DNA from 2 places in the Geobacillus sp. FSL W8-1251 genome. Region 2 is predicted to be linked to the other one. Evidence: a T-box and tRNA genes for the amino acid it is inferred to sense, from the RefSeq annotation. Region 2 holds a T-box; the other holds one or more tRNA genes.
The links. The T-box of region 2 lies ahead of pheS (phenylalanine--tRNA ligase subunit alpha). A T-box ahead of a tRNA ligase gene usually reads a tRNA of that ligase, here a tRNA-Phe.
Positions count from the first base shown of each region.

Region 1: it encodes a tRNA-Phe, which carries the amino acid that the T-box ahead of pheS (phenylalanine--tRNA ligase subunit alpha) is inferred to sense. The anticodon was not compared.

Region 1 is NZ_JBBOUF010000001.1:1,129,731-1,137,648, forward strand. It holds gene trmL (tRNA (uridine(34)/cytosine(34)/5-carboxymethylaminomethyluridine(34)-2'-O)-methyltransferase TrmL) at 1-254, opposite strand, end outside; gene NSS88_RS05915 (amidase domain-containing protein) at 275-1,138, opposite strand; gene queG (tRNA epoxyqueuosine(34) reductase QueG) at 1,200-2,342, opposite strand; gene NSS88_RS05925 (B3/B4 domain-containing protein) at 2,395-3,060, shown strand; tRNA gene NSS88_RS05930 (tRNA-Glu) at 3,359-3,430, opposite strand; tRNA gene NSS88_RS05935 (tRNA-Ser) at 3,435-3,527, opposite strand; tRNA gene NSS88_RS05940 (tRNA-Asn) at 3,535-3,609, opposite strand; tRNA gene NSS88_RS05945 (tRNA-Ile) at 3,810-3,883, opposite strand; tRNA gene NSS88_RS05950 (tRNA-Gly) at 3,890-3,960, opposite strand; tRNA gene NSS88_RS05955 (tRNA-His) at 4,137-4,209, opposite strand; tRNA gene NSS88_RS05960 (tRNA-Thr) at 4,217-4,292, opposite strand; tRNA gene NSS88_RS05965 (tRNA-Ser) at 4,501-4,591, opposite strand; tRNA gene NSS88_RS05970 (tRNA-Ile) at 4,614-4,690, opposite strand; tRNA gene NSS88_RS05975 (tRNA-Met) at 4,696-4,772, opposite strand; tRNA gene NSS88_RS05980 (tRNA-Ala) at 4,790-4,862, opposite strand; tRNA gene NSS88_RS05985 (tRNA-Pro) at 4,871-4,944, opposite strand; tRNA gene NSS88_RS05990 (tRNA-Arg) at 4,951-5,024, opposite strand; tRNA gene NSS88_RS05995 (tRNA-Leu) at 5,028-5,113, opposite strand; tRNA gene NSS88_RS06000 (tRNA-Gly) at 5,119-5,193, opposite strand; tRNA gene NSS88_RS06005 (tRNA-Lys) at 5,201-5,273, opposite strand; tRNA gene NSS88_RS06010 (tRNA-Thr) at 5,586-5,658, opposite strand; tRNA gene NSS88_RS06015 (tRNA-Phe) at 5,867-5,942, opposite strand; tRNA gene NSS88_RS06020 (tRNA-Asp) at 6,117-6,192, opposite strand; tRNA gene NSS88_RS06025 (tRNA-Met) at 6,198-6,274, opposite strand; tRNA gene NSS88_RS06030 (tRNA-Val) at 6,447-6,522, opposite strand; rRNA gene rrf (5S ribosomal RNA) at 6,531-6,647, opposite strand; rRNA gene NSS88_RS06040 (23S ribosomal RNA) at 6,930-7,918, opposite strand, start outside.
Region 2 is NZ_JBBOUF010000001.1:2,367,689-2,375,606, reverse strand. It holds gene NSS88_RS12515 (helix-turn-helix transcriptional regulator) at 1-147, shown strand, start outside; gene pheT (phenylalanine--tRNA ligase subunit beta) at 259-2,673, opposite strand; gene pheS (phenylalanine--tRNA ligase subunit alpha) at 2,695-3,729, opposite strand; T-box leader at 3,771-4,006, opposite strand; gene NSS88_RS12500 (TrmH family RNA methyltransferase) at 4,093-4,845, opposite strand; gene msrA (peptide-methionine (S)-S-oxide reductase MsrA) at 4,842-5,366, opposite strand; gene sspI (small acid-soluble spore protein SspI) at 5,639-5,848, shown strand; gene NSS88_RS12485 (M42 family metallopeptidase) at 5,877-6,965, opposite strand; gene NSS88_RS12480 (dUTP diphosphatase) at 7,058-7,543, opposite strand; gene NSS88_RS12475 (DUF1294 domain-containing protein) at 7,559-7,810, opposite strand; gene rplT (50S ribosomal protein L20) at 7,868-7,918, opposite strand, start outside.

The sequences.
Region 1 (7,918 bases), 1.2 Mb from region 2:
CGGCGCCCGAATTTCGTAATGAAATAAAACTCCCCTTCCGGAAAGCGGGCGAATAGTTCATCAAGCGAGTCATAATACGAAATATTGACATACGGCCAATAATCAAGCCCGGCGCGCTTTAACATTTTATCATCCGTAGAAAAACCGAGCGGGCGGATCAAATGGAGCGACGTATCGGTTGCTGCGCACGTACGAGCGATGTTTCCAGTATTGGCTGGAATTTCTGGCTGGTATAGCACTACATGAAGCGGCATTTCCTTCACCTCAGCAACGTTTATTTGCGATCGATGATGTGAAAAAACTTATAGCGAATGTTCGGCGTATAGGCGCTTGAATCTTCATACGACCAATAGCGCATTCGGCTGTTTGTCGTATGGGCGTTCACAAGCGGCATCCCGTTCTGATCTTTCGCCACCACAATCGTTGAGTGGTCGAAGCGTCCGTCCCCTTGAAAATCATAACAGATGACATCGCCTGCCATCAATTGCTCCGGCTCCGCCACTTCCACCGCCTGCAAGCCAATGCGCGACCCGCTCAAATACCAACGAAAGGAATGAGCGACAGCCCAGCTGTAACTCCAACTTCCGTTTTGACACCACCATCCCCTCGCCCGGTTCGGATAGCCCGTCATCGGTGCCCCGCCCGCATACAAGCATTGGGAAACAAAATTCGTGCAATCCACCGGAAACGACGGAAACACCGGGTTATGCCGATTCCACCACGTTTCCGCATACCGCACCGCCCGGGCGCGGTCATACTGGTAAGAAAGACGATCTCCCGTCCATTGCTCTCGTTCGACGCGCGGCTCCTCCATATCCCCCCCCAATCGGTTGATCGGTTCATCAGCAACAAGCTCACCGCCAACAAAACAGGCGCATCGCTCCTCAACCTGTTCTTCTATATATAGTGAACCCCTTTGCTTAATTAAAAATTGATGGTGGGCAATATACATCACTTTCGCTTCCCGCTCAATGGTCTGCCTGCCGACAATTTGCCCCCGGATCGTGCAACGAACGATCTCCGCACCGCGCTTTTGGCAAAGCTGTTGCTTTCTTGCCGCCTCTTCGCTTCGGATATTGCTTTCCGACACAAACGAGCGGGCTCGCTCATCCAACCACGCGCGCAACTGTTTTTTCATGCTGCTTTCCACCACTTTCGTTTTTGTTACTACCTTATGTGGGGAAGCTGCGTTTTTTTCCCTATTCCTTTGCCTCAGCCAACAGTTTTAGTCCTTTTTCAATCTCAGCGATCACATCGGCATCCGCCTCCATTTGCCGCGCGGCCTCCAAATAAGGCTTAGCGCTTGGATCCCCGATTTTCCCGAGCGCCCACGCCGCCGTCCCGCGGATGACGGGACGGCTATCCTCTTTCAACAAACGCAGCAAATGCGGCACCGCGGTTTGGTCTTTGTAATGGGCAAGCGCCAGAATGGCATTGCGCTGAATCGGCTTTTTCCCACGCCATGAACCCGCCATGGCCCCAAATGTTTCTTGAAATTCACGGTTGCTCATCTGAAGCAGCGGGATGAGTTTCGGCTTTACCGCTTCCGGATCCGGCTCGAATTCCGGATGCAAATGAAAGTCTTTTCCCTTATTTTCCGGGCAGACTTGCTGGCATGTATCGCAGCCATACAGCCGATTCCCGATTTTCTCTCGAAACTCGTCGGCCAAAAAGCCTTTCGTTTGTGTTAAAAAGGAAAGGCACCGCTGTGCGTTCAGTTGTCCCCCTTGCACAAGCGCCCCAGTCGGGCAGGCATCAATGCATTTCGTGCACGTGCCGCATCGGTTTTCAACCGGTTCATCAGGGGGAAATGGAATATTCGTAATCATTTCTCCCAAATACACATACGATCCAAACTCTGGTGTAATAATAGAGCAGTTTTTGCCACTCCAACCGATCCCTGCCCGTTCCGCCACCGCCCGATCGGCGAGCTCTCCGGTATCCACCATCGAGCGAACGCGGGCATGGGGCACTTTGGCCAGCAAAAACTCCTCGAGCTGCTGCAAACGTTCCCGCAACACATTGTGGTAGTCCTTTCCCCATGAAGCGCGGCAAAAAACGCCGCGCCGTTCCGTCTTTGTCCCCCGCGGCGCATTTTTCATTTTAGACGGATAGGCAAGAGCAATGGCAATAATCGATTTTGCTTCCGGAAGAAGCAATGAAGGATTCGTCCGTTTCTCAATATCTGGTTCCTCAAAACCGGACTGATAGCCGAGCTCCTGCTGGCGGCGCAGCCGTTCCTTTAATTCCACAAACGGATCAGCGCTCGCAAATCCGATTTTATCAATGCCGATTGACCGACTGTACTCAATGACTTCCTGCTTTAATGCCATAACATCCATCGTTTTCCCTCCTTTCGTCATATATGGTAAAATGAAATCCGAGGTGATCAAGATGAAATGCGTGATATCAGAACAACTAAAGCAACGCCTTCCTTCTGGTAAATTCGGCGTCATCCGCTATTATCATATCGAGGTCAGCGATTCACCGCAAATGTTAAGGGGGCGGCTTGAGCTGTTTCAAGAATCTCTTTACATCGAGCTGCAGGAAAAGTCGATTGCCGACATTCCTGAAATGGTCGAATGGCGCCGTACTTTCAAACAAATCGGAACGGACCCAAGCCGCTATCGACCGTCAAGTGAAAGCCTGTACCGACGCATCCAGAAAAAAAGCTTCATTCCGCCTATCCATTCAGCGGCAGACATAAACAACTTTTTTTCACTCTATTATAAAATTCCGCTCGGCATCTATGATCTAGACCGCATCAACGGGACAGTGACGCTCACGATCGGCACGGAAAAAGATGAATACATCGCGTTAAACGGCCGCACAGTCAACTTTGCCAACAAACTCGTCAGCAAAGATGAACGAGGGCCGTTTGGCAGTCCGATCGTCGATTCGGAGCGGACCGCCGTGACGAGAGAAACGAAAAACGCTTTGCAAATCGTTTACTTTCTCCCATCAACGCCAGAAGAAACCGCCAAGCGCCATCTTCAAGCCATCCAAACGATGTTTGTGCAAATTCATGGCGGCGAAGCCGACGCCCAATTGTTCGTTTGATCTTCTCCCCCCACTTTCCTGCCGTTGGAAACGGGGGACTCCCTCCCTACCTGAACTCTCTCCCTACGCTCACGCGTGGAAGTGAGGGTCTTCTCGGTTTAGGGTGGTAAATAAAAAAACGCAATGCCTCGTTCTTTAACGAAACGAAACACTGCGTTGTCCCCAACAATCATAACGTAATTTTAAAGCTAACGAGAGATATTATAACAGACTTCCACACGCATCGCAAGAAAAAACGCAAAAATCGACAAAAGAAATTGTACAAAAGGGCACCAGAATCTCTGGTGCCAGCAACCAGTGACCCGTACGGGATTCGAACCCGTGTTACCGCCGTGAAAGGGCGGTGTCTTAACCACTTGACCAACGGGCCATTATGGCGGAGAAGGCGGGATTTGAACCCGCGCGCCGCAAAACTGCGACCTAACGGTTTAGCAAACCGTCCCCTTCAGCCACTTGGGTACTTCTCCAAAGAAATGGCTCCGCAAGTAGGATTCGAACCTACGACCTACCGGTTAACAGCCGGTTGCTCTACCGCTGAGCTATTGCGGAATGATGAGTAAGAAAGCTAGCCCAATACTTGCCCTGTCCCTTCCTCTGCCAGCGCTAATTCTAGGAAGCGAGATGCGTCGAGGCAACTCGCAGCAAATTCGAAGATGTGAAGCTCGTCGCTCCGATTTTGCTGTGGAACAATGGGGCATTGTTCGCCCATTATTATAGCGAATGACCCAAAAATATTCAATGGAAAATAATGGGCCTAAGTGGACTTGAACCACCGACCTCACGCTTATCAGGCGTGCGCTCTGACCAGCTGAGCTATAGGCCCATCAAAAGCGGGTGATGGGAATCGAACCCACGACATCAGCTTGGAAGGCTGAGGTTTTACCACTAAACTACACCCGCATAATATTTGGCTTAACATCCGCCACGCTATTTCCATGCCCCTTCCTCTACCAGCTGATTCATAGAAGCCAGATGCGTCGGGGCAACTCGAAGCTAATTCGATGATGCAGATGCTCGTGGCTGAGGTTTTACCACTAAACTACACCCGCAAATATAGAATATAATATAATGAAAAGGGCGACTAGTGGGAATCGAACCCACGCATGCCAGAGCCACAATCTGGTGCGTTAACCACTTCGCCATAGTCGCCTCGTTCTGGTGCCGGCTGCAGGACTTGAACCCGCAACCTACTGATTACAAGTCAGTTGCTCTACCAATTGAGCTAAGCCGGCACATTTAACATGAGTTACTGGCTCATATGATCTGCTCGGTTGTGCCTCTTCCTCTACAAGCTGATTCGAGGAAGTCAAATGCTCGGTGTCCCTTCCTCTGCAAGCTTATTCAAAGAAGTGGGATGCGTCGGGACAACTCGAAGCAGATTCAACGATGCGAATGCTCGTCTCTACCAATTGAGCTAAGCCGGCACGATTTTAAAGTGCATGGCGGAGGAGGAGGGATTCGAACCCCCGCGCGCCTTGCGGCGCCTCTCGGTTTTCAAGACCGACCCCTTCAACCACTTGGGTACTCCTCCAAAAAAGCAACAATAATAATAATGGTGGACCTTGTAGGACTCGAACCTACGACCGGACGGTTATGAGCCGTCTGCTCTAACCAGCTGAGCTAAAGGTCCGATAATGGTGGCGGTGGAGGGGATCGAACCCCCGACCTCACGGGTATGAACCGTACGCTCTAGCCAGCTGAGCTACACCGCCAAATTTAAGTCAAAAGGTGGAGCCTATCGGGATCGAACCGATGACCTCCTGCTTGCAAAGCAGGCGCTCTCCCAGCTGAGCTAAGGCCCCATGATAAATCGGGAAGACAGGATTTGAACCTGCGACCTCACGGACCCGAACCGTGTGCTCTACCAAGCTGAGCTACTTCCCGACAAAACGCGCTCGAGAGGATTCGAACCCCTAACCTTCTGATCCGTAGTCAGATGCTCTATCCAATTGAGCTACGAGCGCACGTGCCGAGGGCCGGACTCGAACCGGCACGGTAGTCACCTACCCCAGGATTTTAAGTCCTGTGCGTCTGCCAATTCCGCCACCCCGGCGGAAGTGGAGCGGAAGACGGGGCTCGAACCCGCGACCCCCACCTTGGCAAGGTGGTGTTCTACCGCTGAACTACTTCCGCAAGACGATGAGCCATGGAGGACTCGAACCTCCGACCCTCTGATTAAAAGTCAGATGCTCTACCTACTGAGCTAATGGCTCATGGTTGGGTATACACTCACAGTGAACGATGTCCCTTCCTCTACTAGCATATTCGAAGATGCAAGATGCGTCGGGACAACTCGAAGCCAACTCGATGATGCATCGCTCGTTGCTCTACCTACTGAGCTAATGGCTCATGGTTAAGATAACACTCTAAGCTTCATTTCACTCTACCTGCCCCTTTCTCTACAAGCTTATTCGAAGAAGTCAAGTGCGTCGGGGCAACTCGAAGGCAACTCGAAGCCAACTCGAAGATGTATCGCTCGTTTCTGAGCTCATGTTTCGCTAGTTGAATTTTTTCAAAATGGAAGATGCCGGCTGCAGGACTTGAACCCGCAACCTACTGATTACAAGTCAGTTGCTCTACCAATTGAGCTAAGCCGGCACATTTAACATGAGTTACTGGCTCATATGATCTGCTCGGTTGTGCCTCTTCCTCTACAAGCTGATTCAAGGAAGTCAAATGCTAGGTGTCCCTTCCTCTGCAAGCTTATTCAAAGAAGTAGGATGCGTCGGGACAACTCGCAGCAGATTCAACGATGCGAATGCTCGTCTCTACCAATTGAGCTAAGCCGGTATAATTTATAGTTTGATGGTGGCTCGGGACGGAATCGAACCGCCGACACAAGGATTTTCAGTCCTTTGCTCTACCGACTGAGCTACCGAGCCATATATTATTTTTTAACTCGCTCGTTGAATTGCTCTGTGCCTCTTCCTCTACCAGCTGATTCAAAGACGCTCGATGCGTTGAGGCAACTCGAAGCGAATTCGATGAAGCAGATGCTCGTCTCTACCGAATGAGCTGCTGAGCCGTATTTTTCATCTTTCACAATTTTGAAAGAATGGCGGTCCCGACGGGACTCGAACCCGCGATCTCCTGCGTGACAGGCAGGCATGTTAACCACTACACTACGGGACCAATTTTGGTTGCGGGGGCAGGATTTGAACCTGCGACCTTCGGGTTATGAGCCCGACGAGCTACCGGACTGCTCCACCCCGCGGCGATAGGAAATGATTCAGTTTCGATCATGTTCTGAGTAAATTTTTCGTTGCCCCTTCCTCTACTAACTGATTCGAGGAAGCCAGATGCGTCGGGGCAACTCGAAGCGGTTTCGAGGAAGCAAAGGCTTGTTGCTCCACCCTACGGCGATAAGAATACACAATTGGTGTAAGTGGTGGAGGATGACGGGATCGAACCGCCGACCCCTTGCTTGTAAGGCAAGTGCTCTCCCAGCTGAGCTAATCCTCCACGAAATTGCCTAGCAGCGACCTACTCTTGCAGGGGCGCTGGCCCCAACTACCATCGGCGCTGGAGGGCTTAACTTCCGTGTTCGGGATGGGAACGGGTGTTTCCCCTCCGCTATCACCACTAGGCAAGCGATTCAGTTTCGACATCATTTATTATACTTAAAAAATAAATGTTGTCAAGAAGGAAAGTCATTCCTTCAAAACTAGATAACCGTTTCGGGAAGAAGCCGGGACGCTTTCACTTTTCATTGTCTAGCTCCGGCTCGCCGCCGCTCGCCTGCGCTTTTCACTGTCTAGTTCCGGCCGCCATCGGCTCGCGACGCTTCGGTCCTGCTGCGGCGGGCTAAGCCCGCTCGCAGGCCCTCCAGCGCGCCTCGCCGATAAGCAGGCGGCCTCCACTTTTCTTGTTAGGTTAAGCCCTCGATCGATTAGTATCCGTCAGCTCCACGTGTCGCCACGCTTCCACCTCGGACCTATCGACCTCGTCATCTTCGAGGGATCTTACCCGCCTGACGCGGTGGGAAATCTCATCTTGAGGGGGGCTTCACGCTTAGATGCTTTCAGCGCTTATCCCGTCCGCACATAGCTACCCAGCGGTGCCCCTGGCGGGACAACTGGTACACCAGCGGTGCGTCCATCCCGGTCCTCTCGTACTAAGGACAGCTCCTCTCAAATTTCCTGCGCCCGCGACGGATAGGGACCGAACTGTCTCACGACGTTCTGAACCCAGCTCGCGTACCGCTTTAATGGGCGAACAGCCCAACCCTTGGGACCGACTACAGCCCCAGGATGCGATGAGCCGACATCGAGGTGCCAAACCTCCCCGTCGATGTGGACTCTTGGGGGAGATCAGCCTGTTATCCCCGGGGTAGCTTTTATCCGTTGAGCGATGGCCCTTCCATGCGGAACCACCGGATCACTAAGCCCGACTTTCGTCCCTGCTCGACCTGTCCGTCTCGCAGTCAAGCTCCCTTGTGCCTTTGCACTCTCCGAATGATTTCCAACCATTCTGAGGGAACCTTTGGGCGCCTCCGTTACCTTTTGGGAGGCGACCGCCCCAGTCAAACTGCCCGCCTGACACTGTCTCCCACCCCGATCAGGGGTGCGGGTTAGAATTTCAATACCGCCAGGGTGGTATCCCACCGCCGCCTCCACCGAAGCTGGCGCTCCGGCTTCCCAGGCTCCCACCTATCCTGTACAAGCGATACCAAAATTCCATATCAGGCTGCAGTAAAGCTCCACGGGGTCTTTCCGTCCTGTCGCGGGTAACCTGCATCTTCACAGGTAGTATAATTTCACCGGGTCTCTCGTTGAGACAGCGCCCAAGTCGTTACACCTTTCGTGCGGGTCGGAACTTACCCGACAAGGAATTTCGCTACCTTAGGACCGTTATAGTT
Region 2 (7,918 bases):
GTCGTCATGCTGCGGACGCCGGAGAATGAATCGCTCATCGCTTCCGTGCTCGACGTGCTCCGCTCCGATTCGTTCCACGCCGAACTCGAAGCGCTCGGCGGGTACGATGTGTCGCAAACCGGGCGCATTATAGCTGAACGCGGCTGACAGGGCATCCACCTTTGTTAGCATCTTTCGTTTTCTGAATCTGTTTGAAAACGAGCTCTCATCAAAAAAAGCTGTTCCAAAAGCCCATCGCTTTCGGAACAGCTTTTCGTTTTACCCGCGCAACACGGCGCCAAATTGCTGCTCGACCGCCGCCAATACCCGCTCATAGACGGCCGTGACTTCTTCATCCGTGAGCGTCCGCTCCGGATCATAGAAGCGGAGCGAGAAGGCGAGCGATTTTTTCCCGGCCGGCAGGCGCTCGCCTTGGTAGACGTCAAAGAGGGAGACGTCTTTCAACAGCGGTTTCCCGGCTTCGGCGATCGCCTGCTTCAAGGCGCCGGCTTCGACCATTTCGTCAACGACCAAGGCGATGTCGCGCACGACCGACGGGAAGCGCGGAATCGGCTCGTAGCGGATCGCTTCGCTTTCGGCGTTCAACAGATCGGTCAAGGCGAGCTCGAACACGTACGTTTCTTTTAAATCGTACTCTTTTTGCACGGCCGGATGGAGCTGGCCGACAAAGCCGATCACCTTGCCGTCAAGCGCAATCTCCGCCGTCCGTCCCGGATGCAAGTCGGCGCGCTTGGCCGGCTTGTACTCGATGCGGGCGGCGAGTCCAAACAAGTCGAACAAGCCGTCCAAAATGCCTTTGGCAACGTAAAAATCAACGGCCTTTTTCTCTCCTTGCCATAAATGGGCGTGCCATAAGCCGGTGAGAACGCCGGCGAGGCGCTCTTTTTCCGCTGGTTGGACGCCTTTTCCTTTGGACAAGTAGACAGAGCCGATTTCGTACAAGGCGACGTTCTCGACTTGGCGGGCGCGGTTGTAGCTCGCCGCTTCAAGCAGATGCGGAATTAAGCTTTGCCGCAAAACGCTCCGCTCTTCGCTCATCGGCAGCGCCAAGCGGACCAATTCGGCCGTCTCAAGCGCAAAGCGCGCCGCTTTGTCCGGGCTCGTGAGCGAATACGTGATGGCTTGGAACAAGCCCGCCCCTTCCAAATAGCGGCGGACGCGGCGGCGCTTCGCCTGATGCGGCGTGAGTCCGCCCGGCTTCGCCTCCGCCACCGGCAGCGTCGCCGGCAGACGGTCGTAGCCATACAGGCGCGCCACTTCCTCGATGATGTCTTCTTCAATCGCAATGTCGCGCCGACGCGACGGGACATCGATCGTAAACGTTCCGTTGTCTTCTGTGAACGGAAATTGCAAATTCGAAAGAATCACGGCCACTTCCTCTTTCGACATCGCCGTGCCGAGGACACCGTTGATGCGTTCGAGCGTGACCGTCACCGCCACCGGCTCCTCACGCCACACGCTCGCTTCCACGACGCCGCCGACGACCTCGCCGCCGGCGTATTCGGCCATCAGGGCGGCGGCGCGCTCGAGTGCTTCTTTCGTCCGCGCCGGATCGATGCCTTTTTCAAACCGAGTGCTCGCTTCGCTGCGCAGCCCGTGGTCTTTTACCGCCTGGCGGATGACCGGGCTTGTAAAGTACGCCGCTTCAATAAACACGGTTTTCGTGTCATCGCGCACTTCCGAATTCGCCCCGCCCATCACCCCGGCTAAGGCGACCGGCTCGCGGCCGTTCGTGATGACAAGGTGGTCTTCGGTCAGCTTCCGTTCGACATCATCGAGCGTGACAATCGTTTCGCCTGCCTTTGCGCGGCGGACGACAATTTCCTGCGAACCGAGGCGGTCGTAGTCAAACGCATGAAGCGGTTGGCCATACTCAAGCAAAATGTAGTTCGTAATGTCGACGACGTTGTTGTGCGGGCGAATGCCGGCTGCCATCAAGCGCGCTTGCATCCAAAGCGGCGACGGGCCGATCCGGACGTTTTTCACGATCCGCCCGGCGTACAGCGGGTTGTCTTCCGGCGCCTCGACGCGGACGGAAATGTAGTCGTGAACGTTTTCGTTCGTTTCTTTGACCGCCGCTTTCGGCAGCTTTACTTCACGTCCGAGAATGGCCGCGACTTCATAGGCGACGCCGATCATGCTTAAACAGTCGGCGCGGTTGGGCGTCAAAGACAGTTCGAGCACTTCATCGTGCAAGCCGAGCCATTCCAGTGCATCGGCGCCGACCGGCGCATCGCTCGGAAAGACGAAAATGCCGTCTGCATACTCTTTCGGCACGATTTTCGTTTCGACGCCGAGCTCTTGGAGCGAACAAATCATTCCGTTCGATTCTTCCCCGCGCAGCTTCGCCCGTTTGATTTTGAAATTGCCCGGCAGCACCGCCCCGACTTTGGCGACGGCGACCTTTTGCCCTTTGGCGACGTTCGGGGCGCCGCAAATGATTTGCACCGGCTCGCCTTCGCCAAGGTCAACGAGGCATTTCCGCAGTTTATCCGCGTTCGGGTGCGGCTCGCACTCGAGCACATGGCCGATGACGACGCCGTTCATCCCGCGGTCGAGCGCCTCAACCCGCTCGACTTCAATGCCGCTTTTCGTGATGCGATCAGCGAGTTCCGCGGCGGTGACCCCCGTCAAATCGACGTACTCGCTCAGCCAACGGTAAGACACGAGCATGGAAAACCCCTCCTTTTTCTGTTACACACGCAAAAATTGCCGCAAGAAACGTAGATCGTTTTGATAGAAATGACGGATGTCGTCAATGCCGTACTTCAGCATCGCGATCCGCTCCGGCCCCATGCCGAACGCAAAGCCGGTGTACGTTTTCGAATCAAAGCCGGCCATCTCAAGCACGTTCGCATGCACCATGCCGGCTCCTAAAATTTCGATCCAGCCGGTGCCTTTGCAGACGCCGCAGCCCCGCCCTTCGCATCGGAAGCAGGACACATCGACTTCGACCGACGGCTCGGTGAACGGGAAAAAGCTCGGCCGGAAGCGGATGTCGCGCCCTTCCCCGAACAGCTTGCGGGCAAATTCGCGCAGCGTCCCTTTCAAATCGCTCATCCGGATGTTCCGGTCCACAACCAATCCTTCAATTTGCGTAAACTGGTGCGAATGCGTCGCATCGTCCGTATCGCGGCGGTACACTTTGCCCGGACAAATGATTTTCACCGGGCCGCGCCCGCGGTGTTTTTCCATCGTCCGCGCCTGCATCGGCGATGTGTGGGTGCGAAGCAAAATCTCCTCCGTGATGTAAAACGAATCTTGCATATCGCGGGCCGGGTGGCCTTTTGGCAAATTGAGCGCCTCAAAGTTGTAATAGTCGGTCTCGATTTCCGGCCCTTCGGCGACCGTATAGCCCATGCCGATAAACAAATCTTCAATTTCTTCAATGACGCGTGTCAGCGGATGGGGATTGCCAAGACTCACAGGTCGTCCCGGCAGCGTCACATCGATCGCTTCGGCGGCCAGCTTCCGCTCGACTTCCTCCTGTTCCAGTTTCGCTTGTTTCGCCTCGAGCGCCTGCTGAATCGCCGCTCTCACTTCATTGGCCAGCGCGCCGAGTTTCGGGCGCTCTTCCGGCGGCAATGCCCCCATGCCGCGCAGCACTTCGGTGATAGGCCCTTTTTTGCCCAAGTAAGCGACGCGCACGTCATTCAGTGCTTTGACGTCTTTCGCCTCATCGATTCGGCGAAGCGCTTCTTGCTTCAGCTCGTACAGCCGTTCTTTCACTTGAGTCCCTCCTCTATCCAAAATAAAAAACCCGCCCCCCGGTAAGGGACGAGTTGTTGCTCGCGGTACCACCCTTGTTAACAGCACAAATGTGCTGTTCGCTTCATTGCGATAACGGCCGAAAGCCGGAACACCTTTACATCCCCTTTTGGGATGGTCCCGGTGCCAACTCGGGAGGTGAACTTCACTTGCGTCGGCCATAAAAACGCTCCCAGTCTCCGGCGTTTTCTCCCTGGATGGCGAGCGGCAAGCTACTTTTCTCCGTCATCGTTGTTGTCCGTATGGAAAATGTCGCTATTTATTATACGCAAAGAAAACGGCAAAGGCAAGGTCAGGCCGAAATTTCTTTGCGCAGCTCATCGTTTACCGCACCGCCTGCAAGGAATAAAGCAAAATTCCGGCCGCGACGGCGACATTCAGCGACTCGGCTTGGCCGTAAATCGGGATGTAGATGGTTTCCGTCGTCATCTCGAGCCATTCGCGCCGGACGCCGCTTCCTTCATTGCCGACGAGCAAGGCGAAGGAAGACGAAGGCGGAACGGTGCGGTAATCAACGGCATTCTCCAAGGCCGTTCCGTACACCGGAATGCCCTGCTCCTTGAAACGCGCGATCCATTGCGCCAAATCGCCTTTGACAACCGGAAGATGAAACAGCGACCCTTGCGTCGCCCGCACGACTTTCGGATTGTACACATCGGCGCACCCTTCGCCAAGGATGACAGCATCGATCCCGGCGGCATCGGCGGTGCGAATCATCGTCCCGAGATTGCCCGGGTCTTGCACGGCGTCAATGAGCAAGGCGGTCTTCACGCCTTCAAGCTCGGCCGGCAGCTGTCGGCACACCGCGGCGATGCCTTGCGGCGTCTCCGTGCTGCTGATCGCCTTCATCACCGCTTCGGTCACGATCACAACCGGGACGCTGACGTCCCAGCCGGGCGGGATGGCTGTCCGCTCGTCCACCATCAGCTCAACAAGCGGCGCTCGGCTTTTTACAGCCTCTTCGACAAGATGAAACCCTTCAAGCAAAAACAATCCGGTCTCATCGCGCCCTTTTTTGGTCTGCAGCTTTTTCCATTGTTTGACGCGCGCATTTTTCGGCGATTCGATCCGCTTCACCGTTTCGTCCCCCAATGTTTGGCGATAAACTCGTCGCGCCCGGACGCGGCGCGGTCTTGCTTGTAATGCTCCGGATTTTTCTTATGGTAGTTTTGATGATACTCTTCCGCCGGGTAAAACGTCGTCGCCGGCAAAATTTTCGTTACAATCGGCTTCGAGAAGCGCCCGCTTTCCTCGAGCGCCCGCTTTGACTGCTCGGCGAGCTGGCGCTGTTTTTCGTTATGGTAAAAAATCGCCGTCCGATATTGCGGCCCGCGGTCGTGAAACTGGCCGCCGTCATCGGTCGGGTCGATTTGACACCAATACAGCTCCAACAGCCGCTCATACGGAAAGACGTCCGGGTCAAACGTGATTTGCACCGCTTCGTAATGGCCGGTCGTGCCGGTTTTCACTTGCTCGTATGTTGGGTTTTCGACATGCCCGCCCGTATAGCCGGAGACGATGCCGTAAATGCCGTCAAGCTCCTCAAACGGCGTCACCATGCACCAAAAGCAGCCGCCGGCGAATGTCGCTTTTTCCATTGTGTCGTCACCTCATTCGTCAAGTTTCTTCATTTGATTATAACAAAATGTGTGCCGTTGTCATCTTTCACGACCAAAGCCAAGTTCCTTCACAAAGCCAGGCTCGTTCCGTTCCGCACGCCGGCCGCTCGGTTTCTCGTCCATCGTCGCCATCACTCATTTCGGTCTAGTTTTTCCTCTATTTATACCATATACGAGAGCCGCTCCATGTATAAATCCGCCGCCATTGGCAAACGATAACGGTGTATAATACGGCCAATGAGGTGAGACAAATGGATTTGAACTTGCGGAAAGCCATTATGCACAACGTCGCCAACAACTCGAAAGAACAGCTCGAGAATACAATCGAGGACGCGATCCAGCGTGGCGAGGAAAAATATTTGCCCGGCCTCGGCGTCCTCTTTGAAGCCATTTGGACGCACGCCAATGAACAGCAAAAAGACATGATGCTCACCACGCTCGAGCAGGCGGTTAAACAATGACGAACACCGGCCGAATTGGCCGGTGTTTTTATTCGTCAAACGTCAGTTGTTTCACTTTGTCGGCGTCAAGCCGTTTGATCACTTCGACAAGCAGCTTGACCGTGTTCTCGTAGTCGTCGCGATGCAAAATGGCGGCGTGCGAGTGGATGTAGCGCGTCGGGATGGCGATCGTGAGCGACGGAACGCCGATGCCCGTTAAATGAATCGCTCCCGCATCTGTACCGCCGCCCGGCATGGCATCAAAACGGTACGGAATGTTCAGCTCTTCCGCCACTTCGATGACGAATTCGCGCAAGCCGCGGTGCGACACCATCGTCGCGTCGTACAGGACGATGTGCGGGCCGGCGCCGAGTTTGCCCATCGCTTCTTTTTCCGACACGCCCGGTGTATCGCCGGCAATGCCGACATCCACCGCAAAGGCGATATCCGGCTGAATGAATTGGGCGGCCGTGCGCGCGCCGCGCAAGCCGACTTCTTCCTGCACCGTGCCGACGCCGTATACCGTGTTTGGATGGTCGACGCCTTTCAGCTGCTTGAGCACATCGATGGCGACCGCACAGCCGATCCGGTTGTCCCATGCTTTCGCGAGCAGCATTTTTTCATTGTTCAATACCGTAAATTCAAAATACGGCACGATCATATCGCCCGGGCGGACGCCCCACTCCATCGCTTCCTCGCGGCTTGTCGCGCCGATGTCGATGAACATATCTTTGATTTCCACCGGTTTTTTGCGCGCCTCCGGCGGCAGAATGTGCGGCGGCTTCGAACCGATGACGCCGGTGACGTCGCCTTTTTTCGTCACGATCGTCACGCGCTGGGCGAGCATCACTTGGCTCCACCATCCGCCAAGCGTTTGGAAGCGGATGAAGCCTTTGTCGTCGATTTGCGTCACCATAAAGCCGACTTCATCCAAATGGCCGGCGATCATCACTTTCGGCCCGCCCGATTTCCCTTCTTTTTTGGCAATCAAGCTGCCGAGGCCATCCGTTGTCACTTCATCCGCATACGGAGCTATGTATGTCTTCATCACATCGCGCGCTTCCCGCTCATTGCCCGGGACGCCTTTCGCATCGGTCAGCGCTTTCAGCATCGTCAACGTTTCGTCCAACTTCGCCATCTTGGCACTCCTTTCCGGTTTTGTCCACTTTTTTATTATACTTGAAAAGGCTGACGATTGGCAAAATGAATCATTCGCCATCCAAAAAAAGATCAATAGCGCTCGTTTTGCCGCTTGTGGTTCACTTCATTTTTCCGCCGATACGCCGCCTCGATGTCATCGGAAGAAAAACCGAGCGCCACGCCAAGCCGCCAATACTCCGCAAACAGCGCATCATATTCCCCTCGCGCTCTCGTCTCCCCGAACCGCTCGGCGGCGCGAAACACGGCAAGAAACTGCTCGACAAGCGGCCGTCCCGCCGACGGAGCTTCGTTTTCTTCATAAAACAAGCCGCACTCCAGCCCGAGCGACAATAAAAAATGCAAGCCGTCCACATATTCCTCAAGCACTCGCTCGGCTGGCGCGGGCGGTTTGATGCTCCAAAATTTAAAGCAACGCGTCTCATTCGCGAGTTCACCCAGCTCCACAAGAAAGGCGAGCTGCTTGCGGGCAAACAAATCTTCCTCCATCAAGCCATGCTCCGTTTCAATGCGCCGATCCAACATGCGCTGCATATCGTAAAGCAAAGGCCAATTCATTCTTTCCTCCCCTTTCTACCTCATCCATCGCCAATAGAGAAACAGCTCCACCGCTGCCAACAGCGGCAAGCCATAGCCAAAAGCCCGATGGCGCGTTTTATGGCGAAACGTGTACATTCCAGCTGCCGCACCGATGGCCCCGCCCGCAAACGCCAGCAGCCAAAGCGTCCGCTCAGCGGTGCGAAAGCGGCGGCGTTTCGCTTTTTGTTTGTCGAGCCCCATCATAAAAAAGGCAAGAAGATTGATCGCTATTCCGTATTGTACCATATCGATCCCTTTCCTTGATAAGAAAATGGCCATCCTGATCAAGGATGGCCATCGTTGTTATTTATTCAAATTCGCTTTCGCCAAGTCGGCGAGTTGGGCGAACGCGGC